3 regions of the Pseudomonas sp. HP_01 genome follow, and region 3 is predicted to be linked to each of the others. Evidence: predicted binding sites of a transcription regulator. Region 3 holds the regulator's gene; each other region holds the start of a gene.
What was found. Region 3 encodes FliA, which starts transcription of late flagellar genes. Its sites were predicted from a motif close to CTAAAGTTTNNNNNNNNNNNGCCGNTAA; they were not measured.
Positions count from the first base shown of each region.

Region 1: motA (flagellar motor stator protein MotA) is a predicted target of FliA. The motif match lies at 4,187-4,214, and genes of this name have one in related genera.
Region 2: ACYAR8_RS22705 (methyl-accepting chemotaxis protein) is a predicted target of FliA. The motif match lies at 4,197-4,224, and genes of this name have one in related genera.

Region 1 is NZ_JBTOPV010000056.1:200,977-207,238, reverse strand. Features, by position in the region: gene ACYAR8_RS22570 (trimeric intracellular cation channel family protein) at 1-204, opposite strand, end outside; gene orn (oligoribonuclease) at 316-852, opposite strand; gene rsgA (small ribosomal subunit biogenesis GTPase RsgA) at 966-1,997, shown strand; gene motB (flagellar motor protein MotB) at 2,207-3,262, opposite strand; gene motA (flagellar motor stator protein MotA) at 3,266-4,117, opposite strand; gene ACYAR8_RS22545 (HDOD domain-containing protein) at 4,329-5,864, shown strand; gene ACYAR8_RS22540 (rhodanese-like domain-containing protein) at 5,911-6,262, shown strand, end outside.
Region 2 is NZ_JBTOPV010000058.1:89-6,312, forward strand. Features, by position in the region: gene cmoB (tRNA 5-methoxyuridine(34)/uridine 5-oxyacetic acid(34) synthase CmoB) at 78-1,037, opposite strand; gene cmoA (carboxy-S-adenosyl-L-methionine synthase CmoA) at 1,034-1,813, opposite strand; gene ACYAR8_RS22700 (TonB-dependent siderophore receptor) at 1,933-4,053, opposite strand; gene ACYAR8_RS22705 (methyl-accepting chemotaxis protein) at 4,272-6,068, shown strand; gene ACYAR8_RS22710 (protease inhibitor I42 family protein) at 6,156-6,224, opposite strand, start outside.
Region 3 is NZ_JBTOPV010000022.1:46,097-52,358, reverse strand. Features, by position in the region: gene ACYAR8_RS13570 (chemotaxis protein CheA) at 1-1,333, opposite strand, end outside; gene ACYAR8_RS13565 (protein phosphatase CheZ) at 1,479-2,267, opposite strand; gene ACYAR8_RS13560 (chemotaxis response regulator CheY) at 2,287-2,661, opposite strand; gene fliA (RNA polymerase sigma factor FliA) at 2,905-3,648, opposite strand; gene fleN (flagellar synthesis regulator FleN) at 3,645-4,478, opposite strand; gene flhF (flagellar biosynthesis protein FlhF) at 4,597-5,940, opposite strand; gene flhA (flagellar biosynthesis protein FlhA) at 5,952-6,262, opposite strand, start outside.

The DNA of each region.
Region 1 (6,262 bases), on a different contig from region 3:
ACTGGTGAGCATCAGGTATTCCGGGTGCTTGACCCACGTCAGCGGGTAATGCCCCAGCAGCACATCGCGAACCGAACCGCCGCCCAAGGCAGTGATGCACGCGATCAGCACCACACCGAACCAGTCCATGCCGCGACGGCCTGCGGACAGCGCGCCGGTCATGGCCTCGGCCGTAATGGCGATCAGGTAGAGCATCAACAACATGGCGGCAGTCCCTGCGAGAAAAGGGGCGCAGTCTAACCACTCGGTCGGGTCACCAAAAGAGAGCGTTGATCTCTTTGCCATCTGGTGGCGACCGGGCTCAGCGCCCTGTCATCACGACTTGATGAAGTGCTCGCGATAAAAGCGCAGCTCGGCGATCGACTCACGAATGTCATCCAGCGCCAGGTGGGTGCTGCCCTTCTTGAACTTGAGGTCGGGCGACCAGCGCGCGGCCAGCTCCTTGAGGGTTGAAACGTCGAGGTTGCGGTAGTGGAAATAGTTTTCCAGTGTCGGCATGCGCTTGTACAGGAAGCGACGGTCCTGGCAGATGCTGTTGCCACAGATGGGCGAACTGCGCTCGGGGACCCACTGCTTGATGAACTCAAGCGTCATGGCCTCGGCTTCGTCGTTGGAGATTTTGCTCTCGCGCACACGCTGGGTCAGGCCGGAACCGCCGTGCTGGCGGGTGTTCCATTCGTCCATGCCGTTCAGAAGCTCATCGCTCTGATGAACCGCAATGACCGGGCCTTCGGCCAGGGTGTTGAGTTCGCTGTCGGTGATGATGGTGGCCATCTCGATGATGACGTCGTTATCAGGGTCCAGACCGGTCATTTCCAGGTCGATCCAGATCAGATTCTGTTTGTTCTGCATATGTCGGCTCCTCAGCGTTGGCGCGCAGTTTAGCCCACCCGGGCGTGCTAGACTCGCCCGCGCTTTATCAAATCAGCACCTTTATGCGTCTTCAAACGGAACACTGAACACCCATGGCCAAACGCCAACTCAATCGCCGCCAGAACTGGCGCATCGAAAAGATTCAGGGCGAACGCGCAGCGCGTGCCGCCAAACGTGAATCAACCGCTCTCGAAACGCTGGAAGGCGGCGATCTCGGCCCCGAGCAAACGGGCCTGGTCATCGCGCACTTTGGCGTGCAGGTAGAAGTCGAAGCGCAGGACGGCGAGCTGCAGGGTCAGGTTTTCCGCTGTCACTTGCGTGCCAACCTGCCAGCGCTGGTCACCGGCGACCGAGTCGTGTGGCGCGCTGGCAATCAGGGCATCGGCGTCATCGTTGCGCAGCTGCCCCGCGATACAGAACTGAGCCGCCCGGACAGCCGGGGCCAGCTCAAGCCGGTCGCCGCCAACGTTGACCTGATCGTCATCGTGTTCGCACCGGCGCCCGAACCCCACGCCAACCTGATCGACCGCTACCTGGTGGCTGCCGAGCACGCGGGTATTCGCCCGCTGTTGCTGTTGAACAAGTTTGACTTGATCAACGATCAGAATGCGCCCGCGCTCAATGCGCTGCTGGCCGTGTACCGCACGCTGGGTTATCCGGTGCTGGAAGTGTCAGCCCACCACGGCGACGGCATGCAGCAATTGCAGGACCAGCTGGATGGCCACATCAGCGTGTTCGTCGGTCAGTCCGGCGTGGGCAAATCCTCGCTGGTCAACAGCCTGCTGCCGGAAGTCGGCACGCGCGTCGGGCCGTTGTCGGAGTATTCGGGCCAAGGCACGCACACCACGACCACCGCGCGCCTGTTCCACTTTCCGCGCGGCGGCGACTTGATCGACTCACCGGGTATTCGTGAATTCGGCTTGGGGCACGTCAGCCGCGCCGACGTCGAAGCGGGTTTTATCGAGTTTAACGACCTGCTCGGCCGATGCCGCTTCCGCGACTGCAAACATGATCGCGAACCCGGTTGTGCTTTGTTGCAGGGCCTAGCTGACGGCCGTGTACAGCAGCAGCGCATGAACAGCTATCGCTCGATCATCGCCAGCTTGCCGGAAAGCAGTTACTGACGGACCCCGCCCGACATGGCATTGGGGTCCGAGATCAACTGTGGGAGCCGGCTTGCTGGCGAACGCGGTGGATCCGTTAAGCTGCCGTGCCTGACGCGTTCGCCAGCAAGCCGACTCCTACAGATTTCGCCGTTCCAGATGAAACGGCTTAAGAGCACAACCAAAAACGCCGCGATCATCGCGGCGTTTTTGTGTCTGCAACCCAAGTATCAGTTCTTGGTTTCGTCGATCTTCAGCTGGCCCTGATCGAAGATATTCAGCTTCTGCCGAATCTCGTGGGGCTGGGCATAAGCCTGTGGATCAACTGCCGGTGTGGAAATCGACGCCCCCGGCTGATTGGCCGGTGCGGTAGCGCCAGGTGCCGGCAATGGCGCGGCGGCTCCAGGCGCATCCGGGGTTTGCGGTGCTCCACCTGAATTCTGCGCACCTTCGATCCGCTGCTGCGCTTTCTTGGTCATCACCACAATGTCGATGCGACGGTTGATCGGATTTTGCGGGTGCTCCTTGTCATACAGTGCCGAAGACGCATAACCCACCACGCGCGCCACCTGCTGATCCGGATACCCACCCGCGAGCAGCGCACGGCGGGCAGCATTCGCCCGGCCGGACGACAGCTCCCAGTTGCCGAAGCCGTTGTTGCCGACAAAAGGCGTCGCGTCGGTGTGACCACTGATGCTGACTTTGTTCGGCACCGCTTTAATGGTGTCGGCCATGGCCAGCAAGATGTCTTCGAAATACGGTTTTAACTTCGCACTGCCGAGGTCGAACATCGGGCGGTTTTCGGCGTCCGTGATCTGGATACGCAAGCCGTCCTGAGTAATCTCGAACAGAATCTGGTCCTTGAACTTCGCCAGTTGCGGACTCTCGTTGATCTTGGTCTGCAACTCTTGCAGCAGCATCTCCAGACGGTCCTGCTCGACCTGCTCGGCGGCGGCGTCCTGCTGATCCGCGTCGACCGGCAAGCGATCCGGCGAAGGCGTGGATTGCACCTCCGGGTTCAGCGTCTGGTCCGGGGACATTTCCGGCGAACCGCCCAGGTCGATAACGTACGGCGAGCCGCTTTCGGAAAAACCGACCGGATCCTTAAAGTAACCGGCGATGGCGAGCAGTTGTTCGGGCGTGGCCGACGACATCAGCCACAGCACCAGGAAGAACGCCATCATCGCCGTCGCGAAGTCGGCAAATGCGATTTTCCAGGCGCCGCCGTGATGCCCTCCGCCGTAGCGCTTGACGCGCTTTATGATGATCGGCTGATTATTTTCCATGGATCAACGACCGCGGACAGCTTGTTCCAGCTCGCTGAAGCTGGGGCGATGGGCGGGGTACAGAACCTTGCGACCGAACTCTACGGCCAGGGAAGGCGGCACGCCGGACGCCGACGCTACGAGCGAAGCCTTGATCGATTCATAGACGTTCATTTCTTCCTTGGCATCGTGGGCCAGGGAAGTGGCCAACGGGCCGAAGAAACCGTACGCCGCGAGAATACCGAAGAACGTACCGACCAGCGCCGCACCAACGTGCATGCCGATCGCGGCTTTGTCGCCGGAACCCAGGGAGGCCATGGTCACCACGATACCCAGTACCGCAGCAACGATACCGAAGCCTGGCATGGCATCGGCGACACCGGTCACTGCGTGGGAAGGATGCTCGAGCTCTTCTTTCATGCTCAGCAGTTCCATGTCGAACAAGCCTTCCAACTCGTGGGGCGCCATGTTGCCGGAAGACATGATGCGCAGGTAATCGCAGATGAAGGCGATCATGCGGGTGTCTTTGAGCACGCCAGGGTACTTGGCGAAAATCGGGCTGTTCTCGGGCTCTTCGATATCGCCTTCGATGGCCATCATGCCTTCGCGACGGCTCTTGTTCAGGATCTCGTAGACCAGGCCCAGCACTTCGAGGTAGTAGCCGTGGGTGAACCGGGTGCTGAACATTTTCAAGGACTTCTTGATGACCAGCATGGTCATATAGCCCGGGTTGGCTTGCAGGAATGCACCCAGCGCCGCACCGCCGATGATCATGACCTCGAAAGGCTGGATCAACGCTGCGATCTGACCGTGGGACAGTACGTATCCGCCGAGAACGCTCGCGAAAACGACGATGATGCCGATAATTTTTGCCATAGGTAGAAAATACTTACTGAGTCGGGTTCATGGTCATTGTGCGAGAAGCGCTTGAAACTCTTGTCCTGCTTATCGGCATGAATGCGCCAGACTATAGTCAGATCACAGGAAAATGCTGACCGGTGCGTCGCGACGGACGTTGCGTCACGAGGGCCAGCATGATGCCAGTATCCGACATCGATCTAACCTCCCAGCCGTACGGGTGTTGTGAATGCAATCAGATAAAGCTTCTTCGCTACCTGTCCCGCGCACCCTGGATCAATGGATAAAACAACTCGACGGCATCGCCTTGCCGGTGCCGGCGGTGGCGTATCAGCGCGTGCAGGCGGCATTGACCGACAGCCGTCGCTCACTGCGCGATATTGCCGAACTCATGCAGGACAGCCCGGCGTTGGTGCTCAATGTTTTGCGCGAAGCCAACCTGAACAGCCCGGCCACGGCCCAGCCTGCGGAGAGTCTTGAAGTTGCCATCAACCGATTGGGGCTGGCGCGCACCGAAGCGCTGCTGGCGCGGTTGCCCAGTGTCGATGCACGGGATATCCCCATGGCTCTGCGTCAGATACAGCTGATCAGTCAGCACGCCATGCAACAGGCTTACGGCCTGTTCGCCAATCAACTGGCCCGGCTGTGGCAAGACATCCATCTGGGCAGCCTGCTGTTTCTTTCGCCGCTGTGGCCGATGGCGCTGGCGCACCCAAAACTGCTGGAAGAGTGGGAGTTGCGGGTTATCCACAAGGGCGAGTGCGCAAAGGCTGTGGAAAACACGCTGTTCGGCGTGCGACTGGTGCATTTGTGTCAGGCGCTGGCGCAGCACTGGCGCCTGCCGATCTGGGTGACCCAGGGCTACGAGCTACTGACCTCCCAGCAACGCAATCTGGTGAGAGTCCTGCGCATCGCCCACAGCAACAACGACCCGGTCAAGCAGCAACAGCAACTCTACGCCGACTTGCCGCTGCGCCGCTGGCTCAACCAGCCCGCCAATACAATTTTGCTGGCCAATGGTCTCGCGCTGTCGGCGCACCAGGCCTGGGACACGCCGCACAGCCTGCGCTGGCAACTGCTCACCAGTCTGTATCTCCAGCAGTCACTGGATGATCTCCAACAGCAGGTTCACCAGAACGCAGCGGCCAGCGCGCGTCAGCATTCCAGCCCGGACATCTGGCACCCCGCCCAGGCGTTGCTGTGGCCGTGGAATGCACGACGAGTACATAAGGGCTTGTTGCCTGCCCCGCCCCCCTCGCCCGACGCCTTGCAGACGTGGCGCAAGCACTGCGCCGATTTGCTCAAAGAGCCCGGCATGTTCATCAACGCGATACACCTGACCACCTGCGCCCGGGATGCCCTGGTAGCCGCGGGCATGCAGCGAGTGGTATTGCTGATGACCGATCGCAAGACCGACAGCCTGCGCGTGCATCAGATTGCGGGCGTAGACAAGTCGGCCGCTGCGTTGCTGGTGCCCTACAAAGACAGCACCGTACTGCAACGCCTGCTCGCCCAGCCCACGCAGTTGCGCCTGACGCCGGCCAACAACGCTCAGTTTTCGGCGCTGCTGCCGCCGCAACTGCGCAATCTGTTCAGCGGCGAAAACCTGTTGATCCGCTCGCTCGCCAGCAATGGACGCGTGGTGATGATGGTGGTGGCTGATCAGGGCGGCGGGCCGTTTTCCGAAGTCTCCGTCCAGGCTTTCGGGAAAACAGGCCAGTGCATCGAGAAAGCCCTCACCACCTTTAGCCATCGCAATGGCTGACGGCTGAGCTACAATTCGGAACCTTTTCGCGATCCGGAGACGCTAGATGTCTGCCTTTTCAAGCTTGCCGCTGGTCATCGAGCCCGCAGACCTGCAAGCACGACTCAGCGCGCCAGAGCTCATTCTGGTCGACCTGACCAGCCCGGCCCGCTATGAGGCCGGGCACATCCCGGGCGCACGATTCGTCGATCCGAAACGTACGCAACTGGGCCTGCCACCTGCGCCGGGGCTGCTGCCCTCCCACGGGCATCTGGAAGCGCTGTTCGGCGAACTGGGACACAACCCCGACGCGGTGTACGTGGTGTATGACGACGAAGGCGGTGGCTGGGCCGGCCGGTTCATCTGGCTGCTCGACGTCATCGGACACAAAAAGTATCACTATATCGACGGTGGCCTGC
Region 2 (6,224 bases), on a different contig from region 3:
TCCTACAGGTAATGCGTCGGCAGTTATATCTGCGGTGTTGTCATCTTTGATCGGCGCGCGGTGGCGACTTTCAGCAGTTAAGGCTTGCGCCCCACGATCACCGCACGCCTCGGTGCCGGCAGTCCTTCTACGGTCTTGCTGTGGTCCGCCGGATCGAGGAAGTCGCTCAACGACTGAAAGCGCATCCAGTCAGTGCCCCGTTGTTCTTCAACCGTGGTGGTGCTGACATCGACGCAGCGCACGTCGACGAAACCCGCGCGGCGCAGCCACAGTTCCAGCGCGGGCACTGACGGCAGAAACCACACGTTGCGCATCTGTGAGTAGCGGTCTTCCGGCACCAGCACCTGATTCGCGTCGCCTTCCACCACCATGGTCTCCAGCACCAGCTCGCCGCCTTTGACCAGGCAATCCTTCAGCGCCAGCAGGTGATCGATGGGCGATTTGCGGTGGTAGAGCACACCCATGGAAAACACCGTGTCGAAACCCTCCAGCCGCGCCGGCAGATCTTCCAGGGTAAACGGCAGATGCCACGCTGGCAGGTCCGGCAGGTAACGCTGCATGGCCTGGAACTGGCAGAAGAACAGCCAGTTGGGGTCGACGCCAATCACGCTGTCTGCGCCAGCGCCCAACATGCGCCACTGGTAATAGCCGTTACCGCAGCCCACATCCAGGACACGCTTGCCTTTCAGATCAAGGTGCGGCGACACGCGGGACCATTTCCAGTCCGAACGCCATTCGGTGTCGACGTGCACGCCGAACACCTCAAAAGGGCCTTTGCGCCATGGTGACAGACCCATCAGTGCGGCGCGGGTCTGCGCGCGAGTGGCATCGTCACAGTCGGCGTCGAGGATGAAATCGTCCTTGAGCTCGATGCGGCTCGGCGTCAGGTCAGGCAAGGCATTCAGGGCGCCTTGCCAGCGTTCGAGGTCGCCGTGACCCTTTTCCATCTTCGCGTCGAGTTGCGCCTGCAGCCCTTGGGCCCAGGCATACAGTGGCGTGCCCGCCAGACGGCGGACCAGAGGAGCGAGATCAATCATGGCAGGGCAATCAACGAGGCGAAATTAAGGCACTGGAACCAGGGCACGACTTTGCTGAAACCAGCGGCAAGCAAGCGTTCGCGGTGCTGCTCAAGGCTGTCGGGCTTCATTACGTTTTCGATCGCGCTGCGTTTCTGCGCGATCTCCAGTTCGCTGTAACCGTTGGCGCGCTTGAAGGCGACGTGCAGATCGGTGAGCAGCGCGTGCTCTTCGGTGTCATCAAAGCGCAGTTTCTCCGAAAGGATCAGCGCACCGCCGGGCAGCAGCGACTGGCGGATTCGAGTCAACAGGGTCACGCGTTGTTCGGGGGCGATGAATTGCAGGGTGAAGTTCAGGGCGACCACCGAAGCCGGCTCAAACGCTAGATTCAAGATATCGCCTTCGATGACCTCCACCGGCAGCAGCTCCTGGTACATCGAGTCCTGAGCGTTCAGGTATTCCCGGCAGCGCTCGACCATGGCCGATGAGTTGTCGATGGCAATCACCCGGCAGTCTTCAGTACGCACATGTCTGCGCAACGCCTGAGTGACGGCGCCCAGCGAACTGCCCAGGTCATAGAGTACGCTGTGGGGCTGGGCGAACTGCGCCGCGAGCACGCCGAGGTTTTCGACGATGGTCGGGTAGCCCGGCACCGAGCGCTTGATCATGTCCGGGAACACCCGCACCACGTCTTCGTTGAAGGCGAAGTCGGGCACCTGGGGCAGCGGCTGGGCGAATAGGCGGTCGGGTTCTGGGCTCACGGCGATTCCGGGGGGACAAGGCGAAAAGTGCGGCATTTTAGCCAATTCCAGCCCTTGGCTGGAACCTCATCTCATCGCTCGTGTGCCGACCGTGCTCCCGCCGCTGGAAAGCCACGCCCGGTTGCGGGTGCGCGGCCAGGACTCAAGCCATGCAATCAGTACTTCCAGCTTACCGATGCGGTGAGGTTGCGTGGATCGCCGAAGTTGCTCTGGTTGTAGCGCAGGCTCTGTTGGTATTTCTCGTTGGTGAGGTTGTTGAGGTTGAGCTGGGTGCTCCAGTGCTGATCGATGTCGTAGCGGGTCATCAGGCCGATGAGCGCGTAGGCGTCCTGGCGGGCGGCCGGCGAGTCGTCGTTCTGAGTCTTGCTCTGCCAGCTCAGGCTGCCGCCGACCTTGACCTTCGGTGCCATCGGCAACTGGTAGGTCATCGACGACGTCAGGGCGTGGCGGGGGATGAATTTGCGCGCACGACTGTCGTTGTCGTCCGTGATGTACACGTAGGTGTAGCCGCCGTTGACTTGCAGGCCTGGCGCCACTTCGCCCGACGCTTCCAGCTCCAGGCCGCTGCTGTCGTAGGACATCGCCTCGTACACATAGCCGCCCAGGTTGGCGTCATAGGTCGAACTGCCCGGCACGTTGTCCTGCTTGGCATGGAACACCGCTGCGCTGACGTTGAGCTTCTTGTCCAGCAACTGACCTTTGATGCCCGCTTCGTAGCTTTTGCCTTCAAGCGGATCGAGCACTCGGCCTTGGCCGTCGAGGTAATACTGCGGATTGAAGACTTCGGTGTAACTGGCGTACAGCGCGTATTCGGGGGTCAGGTCGTAGACGATACCGGCATACGGCGTGACTTTGCCGTGAATGCGTACCTCCCGCGCCGAGCCGTAGTTGTCGCCATTGCTGTCCGCGCTGAGCATGCGTGCGCCCGTGATCACATGCAGGTCGTCAGTCAGGCTGAAACGCGCGCCGGCATAAACGCTCTTCTGGCGATCGGTGTAGTTCGACGTCGCAGCGGGTAACGCGGCGGCGTAGGTCGGCCGCGGCAGGTAGCCGTGCAGGGCATCTTCAAGGCTCACAGGCGAGTAGTTGAGGACGTCACCGTACTGCGAGGATTCGCGATTGCGCTGGCGTGCAGCGTTCGCCCCCAGCGTGAGTTGATGTTCTTGACCGCCCAGCGTGAACGGCCCGCTCAGCGAGTAGTCGCCACTGAGTTCGAGGTTCTTGTCTTTGTATTTGGAGCCCAGCCCGGTGTAACCGGTGGGTGAGGTGCTGTCGCCGTACATGTAGAACATCTCGGTGTCTTCGCGGTGCTCGGCGCCGGCGACGGTCAGCTTCGACTTCCAGTCGTTGGCGAAGGTGTGCTCCCACTCGGCAAACGCACGTTGCGTGTGAACGTCCCAATGCACCCACGGCTGGGAAATATTGGCGTGGGTGCTGCTGTAATGAATAGCGTTGCCATTGCCGTCGACCAGCGGCAGTGCGCCCCAGCTTGAGCCATTGGCGTTGGTTTTCTGGTCTTCGTAACCAAGGGTCAGCGTGTCGCTGTCGCTCAGGTCGAACGCCAGCAGACCGCTGAAGATGTTCTTCTCGCGGGAGTAACGATCAAGGTATGAGTTGCCGTTTTCGTTGGCGTAGATGACGCGCCCGCGCACGTTGCCCGAGTCGGTCAGGGGGCCGGAGACGTCGATGTCCACCCGGCGTTTGTCCCAGGAACCGGCGGTCACATCGATCTTTGCCTGAGGGTCGTAAGTCGGGCGTTTACGGATGAAGTTGACCGTGGCCGAGGGGTTGCCGGCCCCGGACATCAAGCCGTTGGCGCCGTGAACGATGTCCACCTGTTCGTAGGGCGCCAGGTCGATGTCGCCCACCAGCAAACCATTGGTCATCGGCATGGCCGTGCCGTCGTACTGGAAGTTATTGATGTCGAAACCGCGCGCGGTGAAGTAGGTGCGGTCTGTTTCGACTTTCTGCACATTGACGCCGGGGGTGCTGGTCAATACGTCGCGGATGCTGTTGAGCTTGAAGTCATCCATTTGCTCGCGCTTGATGTTGGTCACACCCTGGGGTGTTTCTTGGTTGGTCAGGTCCAGCCGAGTGGTGGTGCTGCTGGGTTTGCCCTGGTATCCCTGCGGGTTGCCAGTGTCGCCGTAGGTGGCGGTTGACGTCACGTCAGTAGCTGGCAGGCTGAGCGCTGTCTCTTCTGCATTCGCTGTGTTGAGCACGCTCAGGGCAATTAACGAAAGGGCCTTTGGGCAAAAGGGGATCGAGTGACGCATGGCGGGCAAAGCTCCGGCGAATGTAACAAATGATGATGGTTCTCAATTATCGGTAAGTTAATGTTGAGAATCAATGTCATTTATTCCTTGCGCAGGTGTTGCTTGTAGCGCTGACCATGATCGCGTGCCCTTAACCCGCAGCATTAAAGCTTTGGCCCCGTCAGTCGAAACACCATAATTCGCAACCCATTTCATTACCTGGCACAGGGAACCGTGGCATGCATGCGTTCAAGGCGTTGTACGAGTCCATCGAGCGGCAGTTTTTCGATTCTTTGACCAAGAAGCTGTCGAGCCTTTTTCTGATGGTGGTGGTGAGTGCCGTGGTGTACTGGGTGGCTGTGAGCCTGCGCGCGGACATTCTGCTGCAGTTGCGCAGCGCGCAGCTGCCGGCGGGGACCCTCAGCGTTATCGAGGGCAAACTCGATGTGCTGAGCAATGCCATTCTAGGCAGCACGCTGTTTACCCTGTGTCTGGTCAGCTTCATGGTCTGGTATTTCCGGCACTTGATCGTGCGGCCGGTGACCCAGATGACCCTGGCGCTGGAAGGCATTGCCAATGGCGAGGGCGACCTGTCCAAGGACTTGCCGCTGTTGACCCACGATGAAATTCGCGTGCTGGCGAGCACCTGCAACCGCTTTCTCGCCAAGCAGCGGGAGATCATCAGCAGCGTTCAGGCGCTGACCGTGCACATTGCCGTGGAGTCCGCGCGCTCGCTGAAAAACATCAGCGACTCCAGCGACAGCGCCACCCATCAGGCGCGCTTTGCCAGGGAAGTCATGGAGCAGAGCAACGATGCAGTCGGGCGGATTGCCGAGGTGTCCCGGCAGACTCAGGGCATTTCCGGGACCACCGCGCAGAACCTCAGCATGGCCCGCGATTCCTATACCGAACTGCTGGAAGTCACGGGCAACATCAGTGAGATTTCCACCAGCCTGAATGAGTTCGGCACGCTGGTTTCGGCGCTGAACCAACGCTCATCGAGCATCAAATCCATCGTCGGGCTGATTCAACAGATTTCCTCGCAGACCAACCTTCTGGCGCTCAACGCGGCGATCGAGGCGGCGCGTGCGGGGGAGAGCGGGCGTGGTTTCGCGGTGGTTGCCGACGAAGTCCGGACCCTGGCCCAGAACGTCAGCCGCGCCACCGAGGACATTTCCCAGAACATCGACGCCATGTTGCTGGAAGTCAGCTCGACCCACGAGCAGACCACTCAGATCAGTCATAGCGCCCGGGAAACCCAGAAAGTGGTCGAGCGCGCGTCGGGACATTTTGAAAGCATGATCGGCGACTTTGAATCCACCCACATCAAGCTGGAGGACATCGCCTCGCACATCTTGCAGTTCGCCGACAGCAACACCGGCATCAACAACCGCGTCACCCAGATTCACGCGGACAGCCAGTCCATCGACCAGCGCATGCAGCATTCCGCCACCGCCACCCGCGATCTGTCGGGCGTGGCTGAAAAGGTCCAGGCGCTGCTGGGCCGGTTTGTCCTTGGGCATGGCGCGCTGGACGCCGGCATTACCCGCGCCAGTCATTGCCGTGACCGGCTCCAGGTGCGTCTGGCCGCGCTGCAACGTGAGGGCGTTAACCTGTTCGATCAGAACTACAAACTGATTCCCGGTACCGATCCCAAGCAATACACGACCAGCTACAGCGAGCGCTTCGCCCAGATCTGTCAGGAAGAGTGCGACGCGCTGACTAAAGGCACGCTGGGGGGCAAGGTCACCTTCATCGTCGACACCAAGGGCTACTGCCCGGTGAATAACAGCTGGGTGTCGAAAAAACCTACGGGCGATCGGGCTATAGACCTACCGGTCTGCCGGAACAAGCGCATGTTTTCCGACCCCATCGGCCTGCGCGCAGCGGCTAACAAACAGCGCTTCCTGCTGCAAACGTACCTGCGCGACACTGGCGAAATCATGACCGAAATCGACGTGCCGTTCTTCTTCGACGGTCGTCATTGGGGCAACTTGCGCATGGGCTTCGATGCCTCGCAATTACTGGCCGAATAACAGCGACCCACGCCAATGCCCAGCGACTGATCAGCCGGTCGCGGGCATCGTCGTTCCTGCGCGGGCGAGCGTGGCGTTAGCAGGTGCTCAGTTCACCGTGATGACGCAATCGAAGCTGCGCTCTGGCGCTACTTCTGGAGCCCAGGGCTGTCGATA
Region 3 (6,262 bases):
GGGTCTTCATGACCGCGGTCTGCAGGTCAGCGGTGACCACGTCCAGGTTGGACACGGCCTTGGACATGGCTTCGTCGGCGCTGTTGGCGCCCAGACGCACGAGGCGGTTACGCACCAGCACCAGTTCGCCGACCATGTTCATGATCTCGTCCAGCCGCGCGGTGTCAACGCGCACGGTGGTTTCCGCTTCAGACTGCGGTTTTTCGCCAGGCGCGGGAGCAGCAGCACGCGCCGGTGCAGCGGCAGCGGCAGGAGCGGCTTTGGCCGGAACCGCCGCAGCAGGCGTCGTTTTGGCCGGTTCGGCTTTGGCGGCGGGTTCTGGCACCTTGGCCGGTGCAGCAGCAGAAGCAGCAGCAGCGACGGCAGGTTCAAACTTGCCTTTGCCGTGCAACTGATCCAGCAGGTCTTCGAATTCGTTATCGGTGATTTCATCCGCGGCAGCGGCTTTCGACGGGGCAGCGGGCGTAACCGGCGCGGCAGGAGCAGCAGCGGCAGGCGCAGCGGGCGCAGCAACGCCAACGGCATCTGCCGAGAACGAGCCTTTACCGTGCAACTGATCCAGCAGCGACTCGAATTCGTCGTCAGTGATTTCATCACTGGTCGGCGCGGCGGACGGCGTCACAGCCGCCGGCGGTTGCACGGCATCGACGGCGAACTGGCCTTTGCCATGCAGCTGATCGAGGAGTGATTCGAATTCGGCATCGGTGATTTCATCACTGGCCGCAGTGCCGCCCGCTGCAGCGGAAGCCGCCGCCGGTGCTGCTGCGACCGGTGCCGTTGCGACAGGTGCAGACGCAGCCGGCGCAGGAGCGCCTGCCGCTTGCGCCTTGACAGCGTTCAGCGAATCCAGAAGCTGTTCGAATTCGTGATCAGTAATGTCTTCGGACGGCGCTTCAGCAACCGGCTCTTCGACCACCGGTGCCGGAGCGACTTCATCTGCCGAGGCAGGCTCAGCGAGGCGAGCCAGCGCGGCCAGCAGTTCAGGTGTTGCAGGGGTAACGCTGGAGCGCTCACGCACTTGACCGAACATGCTGTTGACGGTGTCGAGTGCTTCGAGCACCACGTCCATGAGCTCCGAGTCAACGCGGCGTTCACCCTTGCGCAGGATGTCGAACACGTTCTCGGCGATGTGACAGCATTCAACCAGCTCGTTGAGCTGGAGGAAGCCGGCGCCCCCTTTTACAGTGTGAAAACCGCGAAAAATTGCATTGAGCAGGTCCGCATCGTCCGGCCGGCTTTCCAGCTCGACCAACTGCTCTGACAACAGCTCGAGAATCTCGCCGGCCTCTACCAGAAAATCCTGAAGGATTTCTTCATCGGCGCCGAAGCTCATTGGGGGGTGCTCCTAAAATTAACCGTCAAACCGATCCAGAGGCTGCACTGACGGCCTGCGCGCATTGCCTTCGCCGAAGCATTGGCGCGCGGGTCCAGCAGCCACTTTCACAGAAAACCTGAAGTCTGAAATCAGAATGACCGAATCAGAATCCGAGGCTGGATAGCAGATCGTCAACATCATCCTGTCCGGATACAACGTCTTCACGTTTATCGGCATGAATCTGCGGACCTTCACCCTTGGAGTGAAGTTTTTCTTCTTCTTTTTGCTGACGGAACACTTCCTGGTCGTGCTCGATGCCCGCGAAGCGGTCCACCTGGCTCGCCATGAGCACCAGCTTGAGCAGATTGCGCTCGACTTCGGTGACCAGCGTGGTCACGCGCTTGATCACCTGACCGGTGAGGTCCTGGTAATCCTGCGCCAGCAGAATGTCGTTCAGGTGCGCGGAGACTTCGGTCGTCTCCTTCTCGCTGCGGGTCAGGAACACATCGACGCGGCGGGCCAGATCACGAAACTCTTCGGCGCTGATTTCGCGGCGCATGAAGCGTCCCCAATCGGCGCTCAACGCCTTGGCGTCATCACTGAGCCCGTGCATCAACGGCGTGCTTTGCTCCACCAGGTCCATGGTCCGGTTGGCCGCGTTTTCGGTCAGCCTGACCACGTACGACAGCCGCTCGGTGGCGTCGGTGATCTGGGAGACCTCCTCGGCCTGCGGCATGTTCGGGTCGATCTGGAAGTTGACGATCGCGCTGTGCAACTCGCGCGTCAGTTTGCCGACTTCCTGATACAGGCCTCGGTCGCGGGTCTGGTTAAGCTCATGGATCAGTTGCACAGCGTCGCCGAACTTGCCTTTTTCAAGGCTCGCGACCAGCTCTTGTGCGTGTTTCTTCAGGGTTGACTCAAAGTCACCCATTGTCGAATCTTTGGAATCCATAGCGCCCTCGCAGCGGACATCAGCTATTGACGCGCTCAAATATCTTTTCGATTTTTTCTTTGAGCACTTGCGCGGTGAACGGCTTCACCACGTAGCCGTTCACACCGGCCTGAGCGGCTTCGATGATCTGCTCACGCTTGGCTTCGGCAGTAACCATCAGCACCGGCAGGCTGCGCAGACGCTCGTCGGCACGCACCTGACGCAACAGGTCGATGCCGGACATGCCGGGCATGTTCCAGTCAGTGACGAGGAAGTCAAAGGCGCCGCTTTGCAGCATCGGCAATGCGGTGAGACCGTCATCTGCTTCGGCCGTGTTGGTGAACCCAAGGTCACGCAACAGGTTTTTAATGATCCGCCGCATCGTTGAGAAGTCATCAACGATGAGGATTTTCATGTTCTTGTCCAATTCGACCTCCAAGCAGTCTTTAACGCGTGCAGCACCTGAACGCGCGTCCAATCAATACCGGCTGTGCCGAACATGAAGAGGGGGTTTGATCGACCGGGACGAGCGCAGCGAAACCGGATCATCTACGACCCGGTTCGACCGACTCCTGCCATGTCTCTTCTGCTTCCCGCTCACGTCTTGCACAGCCGGTCTTACAAGCAAAACACGCAGGCCTCACGGCCTGCGCCTGATTCACGAACGTGCGCGCCACTCGCCAAGACGACCGCGCAACCGCGCTGCGCATTGGCTGTGCAACTGACTGACCCGCGATTCGCTGACCCCCAGGACCTCACCGATTTCCTTGAGGTTCAGCTCTTCGTCGTAGTACAGCGACAACACCAGACGTTCACGTTCGGGCAAATTGGCGATGGCCTCGGCCAGCGCAGCCTGGAAGCGCTCGTCTTCCAGATCCCGCGACGGTTCGAGGGACTGGCTCGCGCCGTCCTCGTGCAGCCCTTCATGTTCGCCGTCCTGCAACAGGTCGTCGAAACTGAACAGGCGGCTGCCCAGGGTATCGTTCAAAATCCCGTAATAATCGTCGAGACTCATTTCAAGTTCGGCAGCAACCTCGTGATCTTTAGCGTCACGACCGGTTTTTGCTTCAATTGCACGAATTGCGTCGCTGACCATGCGCGTGTTGCGGTGGACCGAGCGCGGTGCCCAGTCCCCCTTGCGCACTTCGTCAAGCATCGCGCCACGGATACGAATACCCGCGTACGTCTCGAAGCTGGCCCCTTTGGTGGAGTCGTATTTGGTCGACACTTCGAGCAAACCAATCATGCCCGCCTGGATCAAGTCCTCGACCTGAACACTTGCTGGCAGACGCGCCAGCAAGTGGTAGGCGATTCGTTTGACCAGCGGGGCATAACGCTCGATCAGCTCATACTGGGAGTCTTTGGACGATTTGCTGTACATGCGATAGCCACTTGCTGTCATGAGACGGGCCCTGCGCTGGTGTGATGCACGAGGCGCTCTACGAAAAATTCCAGGTGACCGCGCGGGTTCGCCGGCAGCGGCCAAGTGTCGACTTTCTGCGCAATGGCCTTGAACGCCAGGGCACATTTGGAACGCGGAAACGCTTCGTACACGGCGCGCTGCTTCTGCACGGCCTTGCGTACGCACTCGTCGTACGGCACCGCGCCTACATACTGCAGGGCCACGTCGAGAAAACGGTCGGTGACTTTCGTCAGCTTGGCGAAGAGGTTGCGCCCTTCCTGCGGGCTCTGGGCCATGTTGGCCAGGACGCGGAAGCGGTTCATGCCGTAATCGCGGTTGAGCAGTTTGATCAGGGCGTAGGCGTCGGTGATCGACGTGGGCTCGTCGCACACCACCAGCAGCACTTCCTGGGCGGCGCGGACGAAGCTCACCACCGATTCGCCAATACCGGCGGCAGTATCGATGACCAGCACATCGAGGTTGTCGCCGATGTCACTGAAGGCCTGAATCAATCCGGCATGCTGCGCCGGGGTCAGGTGGACCATGCTCTGGGTGCCCGATGCCGCCGGCACAATGCGTACGCCGCCCGGCCCCTGCAGCAGGACATCGCGGAGCTCGCACCGCCCCTCCATGACGTCAGCCAGGGTGCGCTTGGGGGTCAGGCCCAACAATACGTCGACGTTGGCCAGACCCAGATCGGCGTCCAGCAGCATGACGCGACGTCCCAGCTCGGCCAGCGCCAGTGAAAGATTCACTGAAACGTTGGTCTTGCCTACGCCACCTTTGCCACCGGTTACCGCGATAACCTGTACGGGATGCATGCTGCCCATGTTAGTTGTTTACCTTGTCTTGCTTAGACCTAAGCCACATGTCGGGCTGCACGTTCAGTGCCTGAACAATGCCTGGCAGACCATCGATGCAGGAAAATTCCACTGTCATTTTCTCTACCTAGCCCGCGCGCTTGCCGGTGCTGTGATAAAGATCCGCAAACATATCCGCCATCGCTTCCTCGCTAGGCTCCTCCTGCATCTGCACGCTGACAGCCCGGCTCACCAATTGGTGCCGACGCGGCAAATGCAGATCGTCCGGTATCCGTGGGCCATCCGTCAGATAGGCCACAGGCAGTTCGTGTGTCACGGCCAGGCTGAGCACTTCGCCCAGGCTGGCCGTTTCGTCGAGCTTGGTCAGGATGCACCCGGCCAGGCCGCAACGTTTGTAACTGTGATAAGCCGCTGACAGCACCTGCTTCTGGCTGGTTGTTGCCAACACCAGGTAGTTGCGCGCCTTGATGCCACGGCCGGCGAGGGTTTCCAGTTGCAGACGCAGTGCCGGATCGCTGGCTTGCAGGCCGGCGGTGTCGATCAACACCACGCGCTTGCGCAACAGCGGCTCCAGTGCCTGTGCCAGGGACTGGCCCGGGTCGACGTGGGTGACCGGTACATTGAGGATCCGGCCCAGGGTTTTAAGCTGTTCCTGAGCGCCAATGCGGAAACTGTCCATGCTCACCAGCGCGATATTTTGCGCGCCGTATTTCAACACATATCGGGCCGCCAGTTTAGCCAGCGTGGTGGTTTTACCCATGCCGGCAGGGCCGACCATGGCAATCACACCACCCTCTTCCAGCGGCTCGACGTCCGGAGTGGCAATCATGCGGGCCAGATGGGCCAACAACATGCGCCAGGTATGGGCCTGATCACCGGATTCCGGGACCATCGCCAGCAGATCGCGGGACAGCGGGCCGGAGAGGCCGACGCGTTGCAGACGGCGCCACAGATTGGCCTGCTGCGGACGGCTGCCTTGCAGCTGGTTCCAGGCCAGCGAGCCCAGCTGGACTTCCAGCAGTTCGCGCAGGCCGTTCAATTCGGAGCGCATCGCTTCGTAAGCACGGTCGCCTACGGCAGGCTCGGCGTTGCGCTCGGCACGCTCGGCGGCCACAGCGGCGTGGATCGACGGGCGGAACGGTTCTTCCAGGGTCGGTTCGATCTGCTTGCTGTCATCCATCGCCAGACCGACGAACAACTGGCGATTGGCAACAGTGTCCAGCTCGCTGCGGTGGGTCAGTTCAGCCTGAGCGGTGACGATGCGCGATTGAGTCTTGCGCAGCTCTTCTTCGAGTTCGATGTTCGGCACACGTGGGGCCAGCGCAGACAACTTGTAATCCAGGGCCGCGGTCAGTTCCACGCCGCCGGCGATCCGCCGGTTCCCGATGATGGCGGCTTCAGCGCCCAGCTCATCGCGAACCAGTTTCATGGCTTGTCGCATATCGGCGGCGAAAAAACGCTTAACTTGCATGACTCACTACCTCAGCCGTTAGGCCCGACAGTCGCTACGATGGTGACTTGCTTATTGTCAGGAATTTCCTGGTAAGCCAAAACATGCATATTCGGTACAGCCAACCGTCCAAAGCGGGACAACATGGCGCGAACCGGACCTGCGACCAACAAAATAACCGGCTGCCCCTGCATCTCCTGACGCTGCGCCGCTTCGATCAACGAGCGCTGAAGTTTCTCAGCCATGCTCGGTTCGAGTAGAACGCCTTCTTCCTGACCCTGACCTGCCTTCTGCAGACTATTTAGCAAGATCTGTTCCAACCTTGGCTCAAGGGTGATCACAG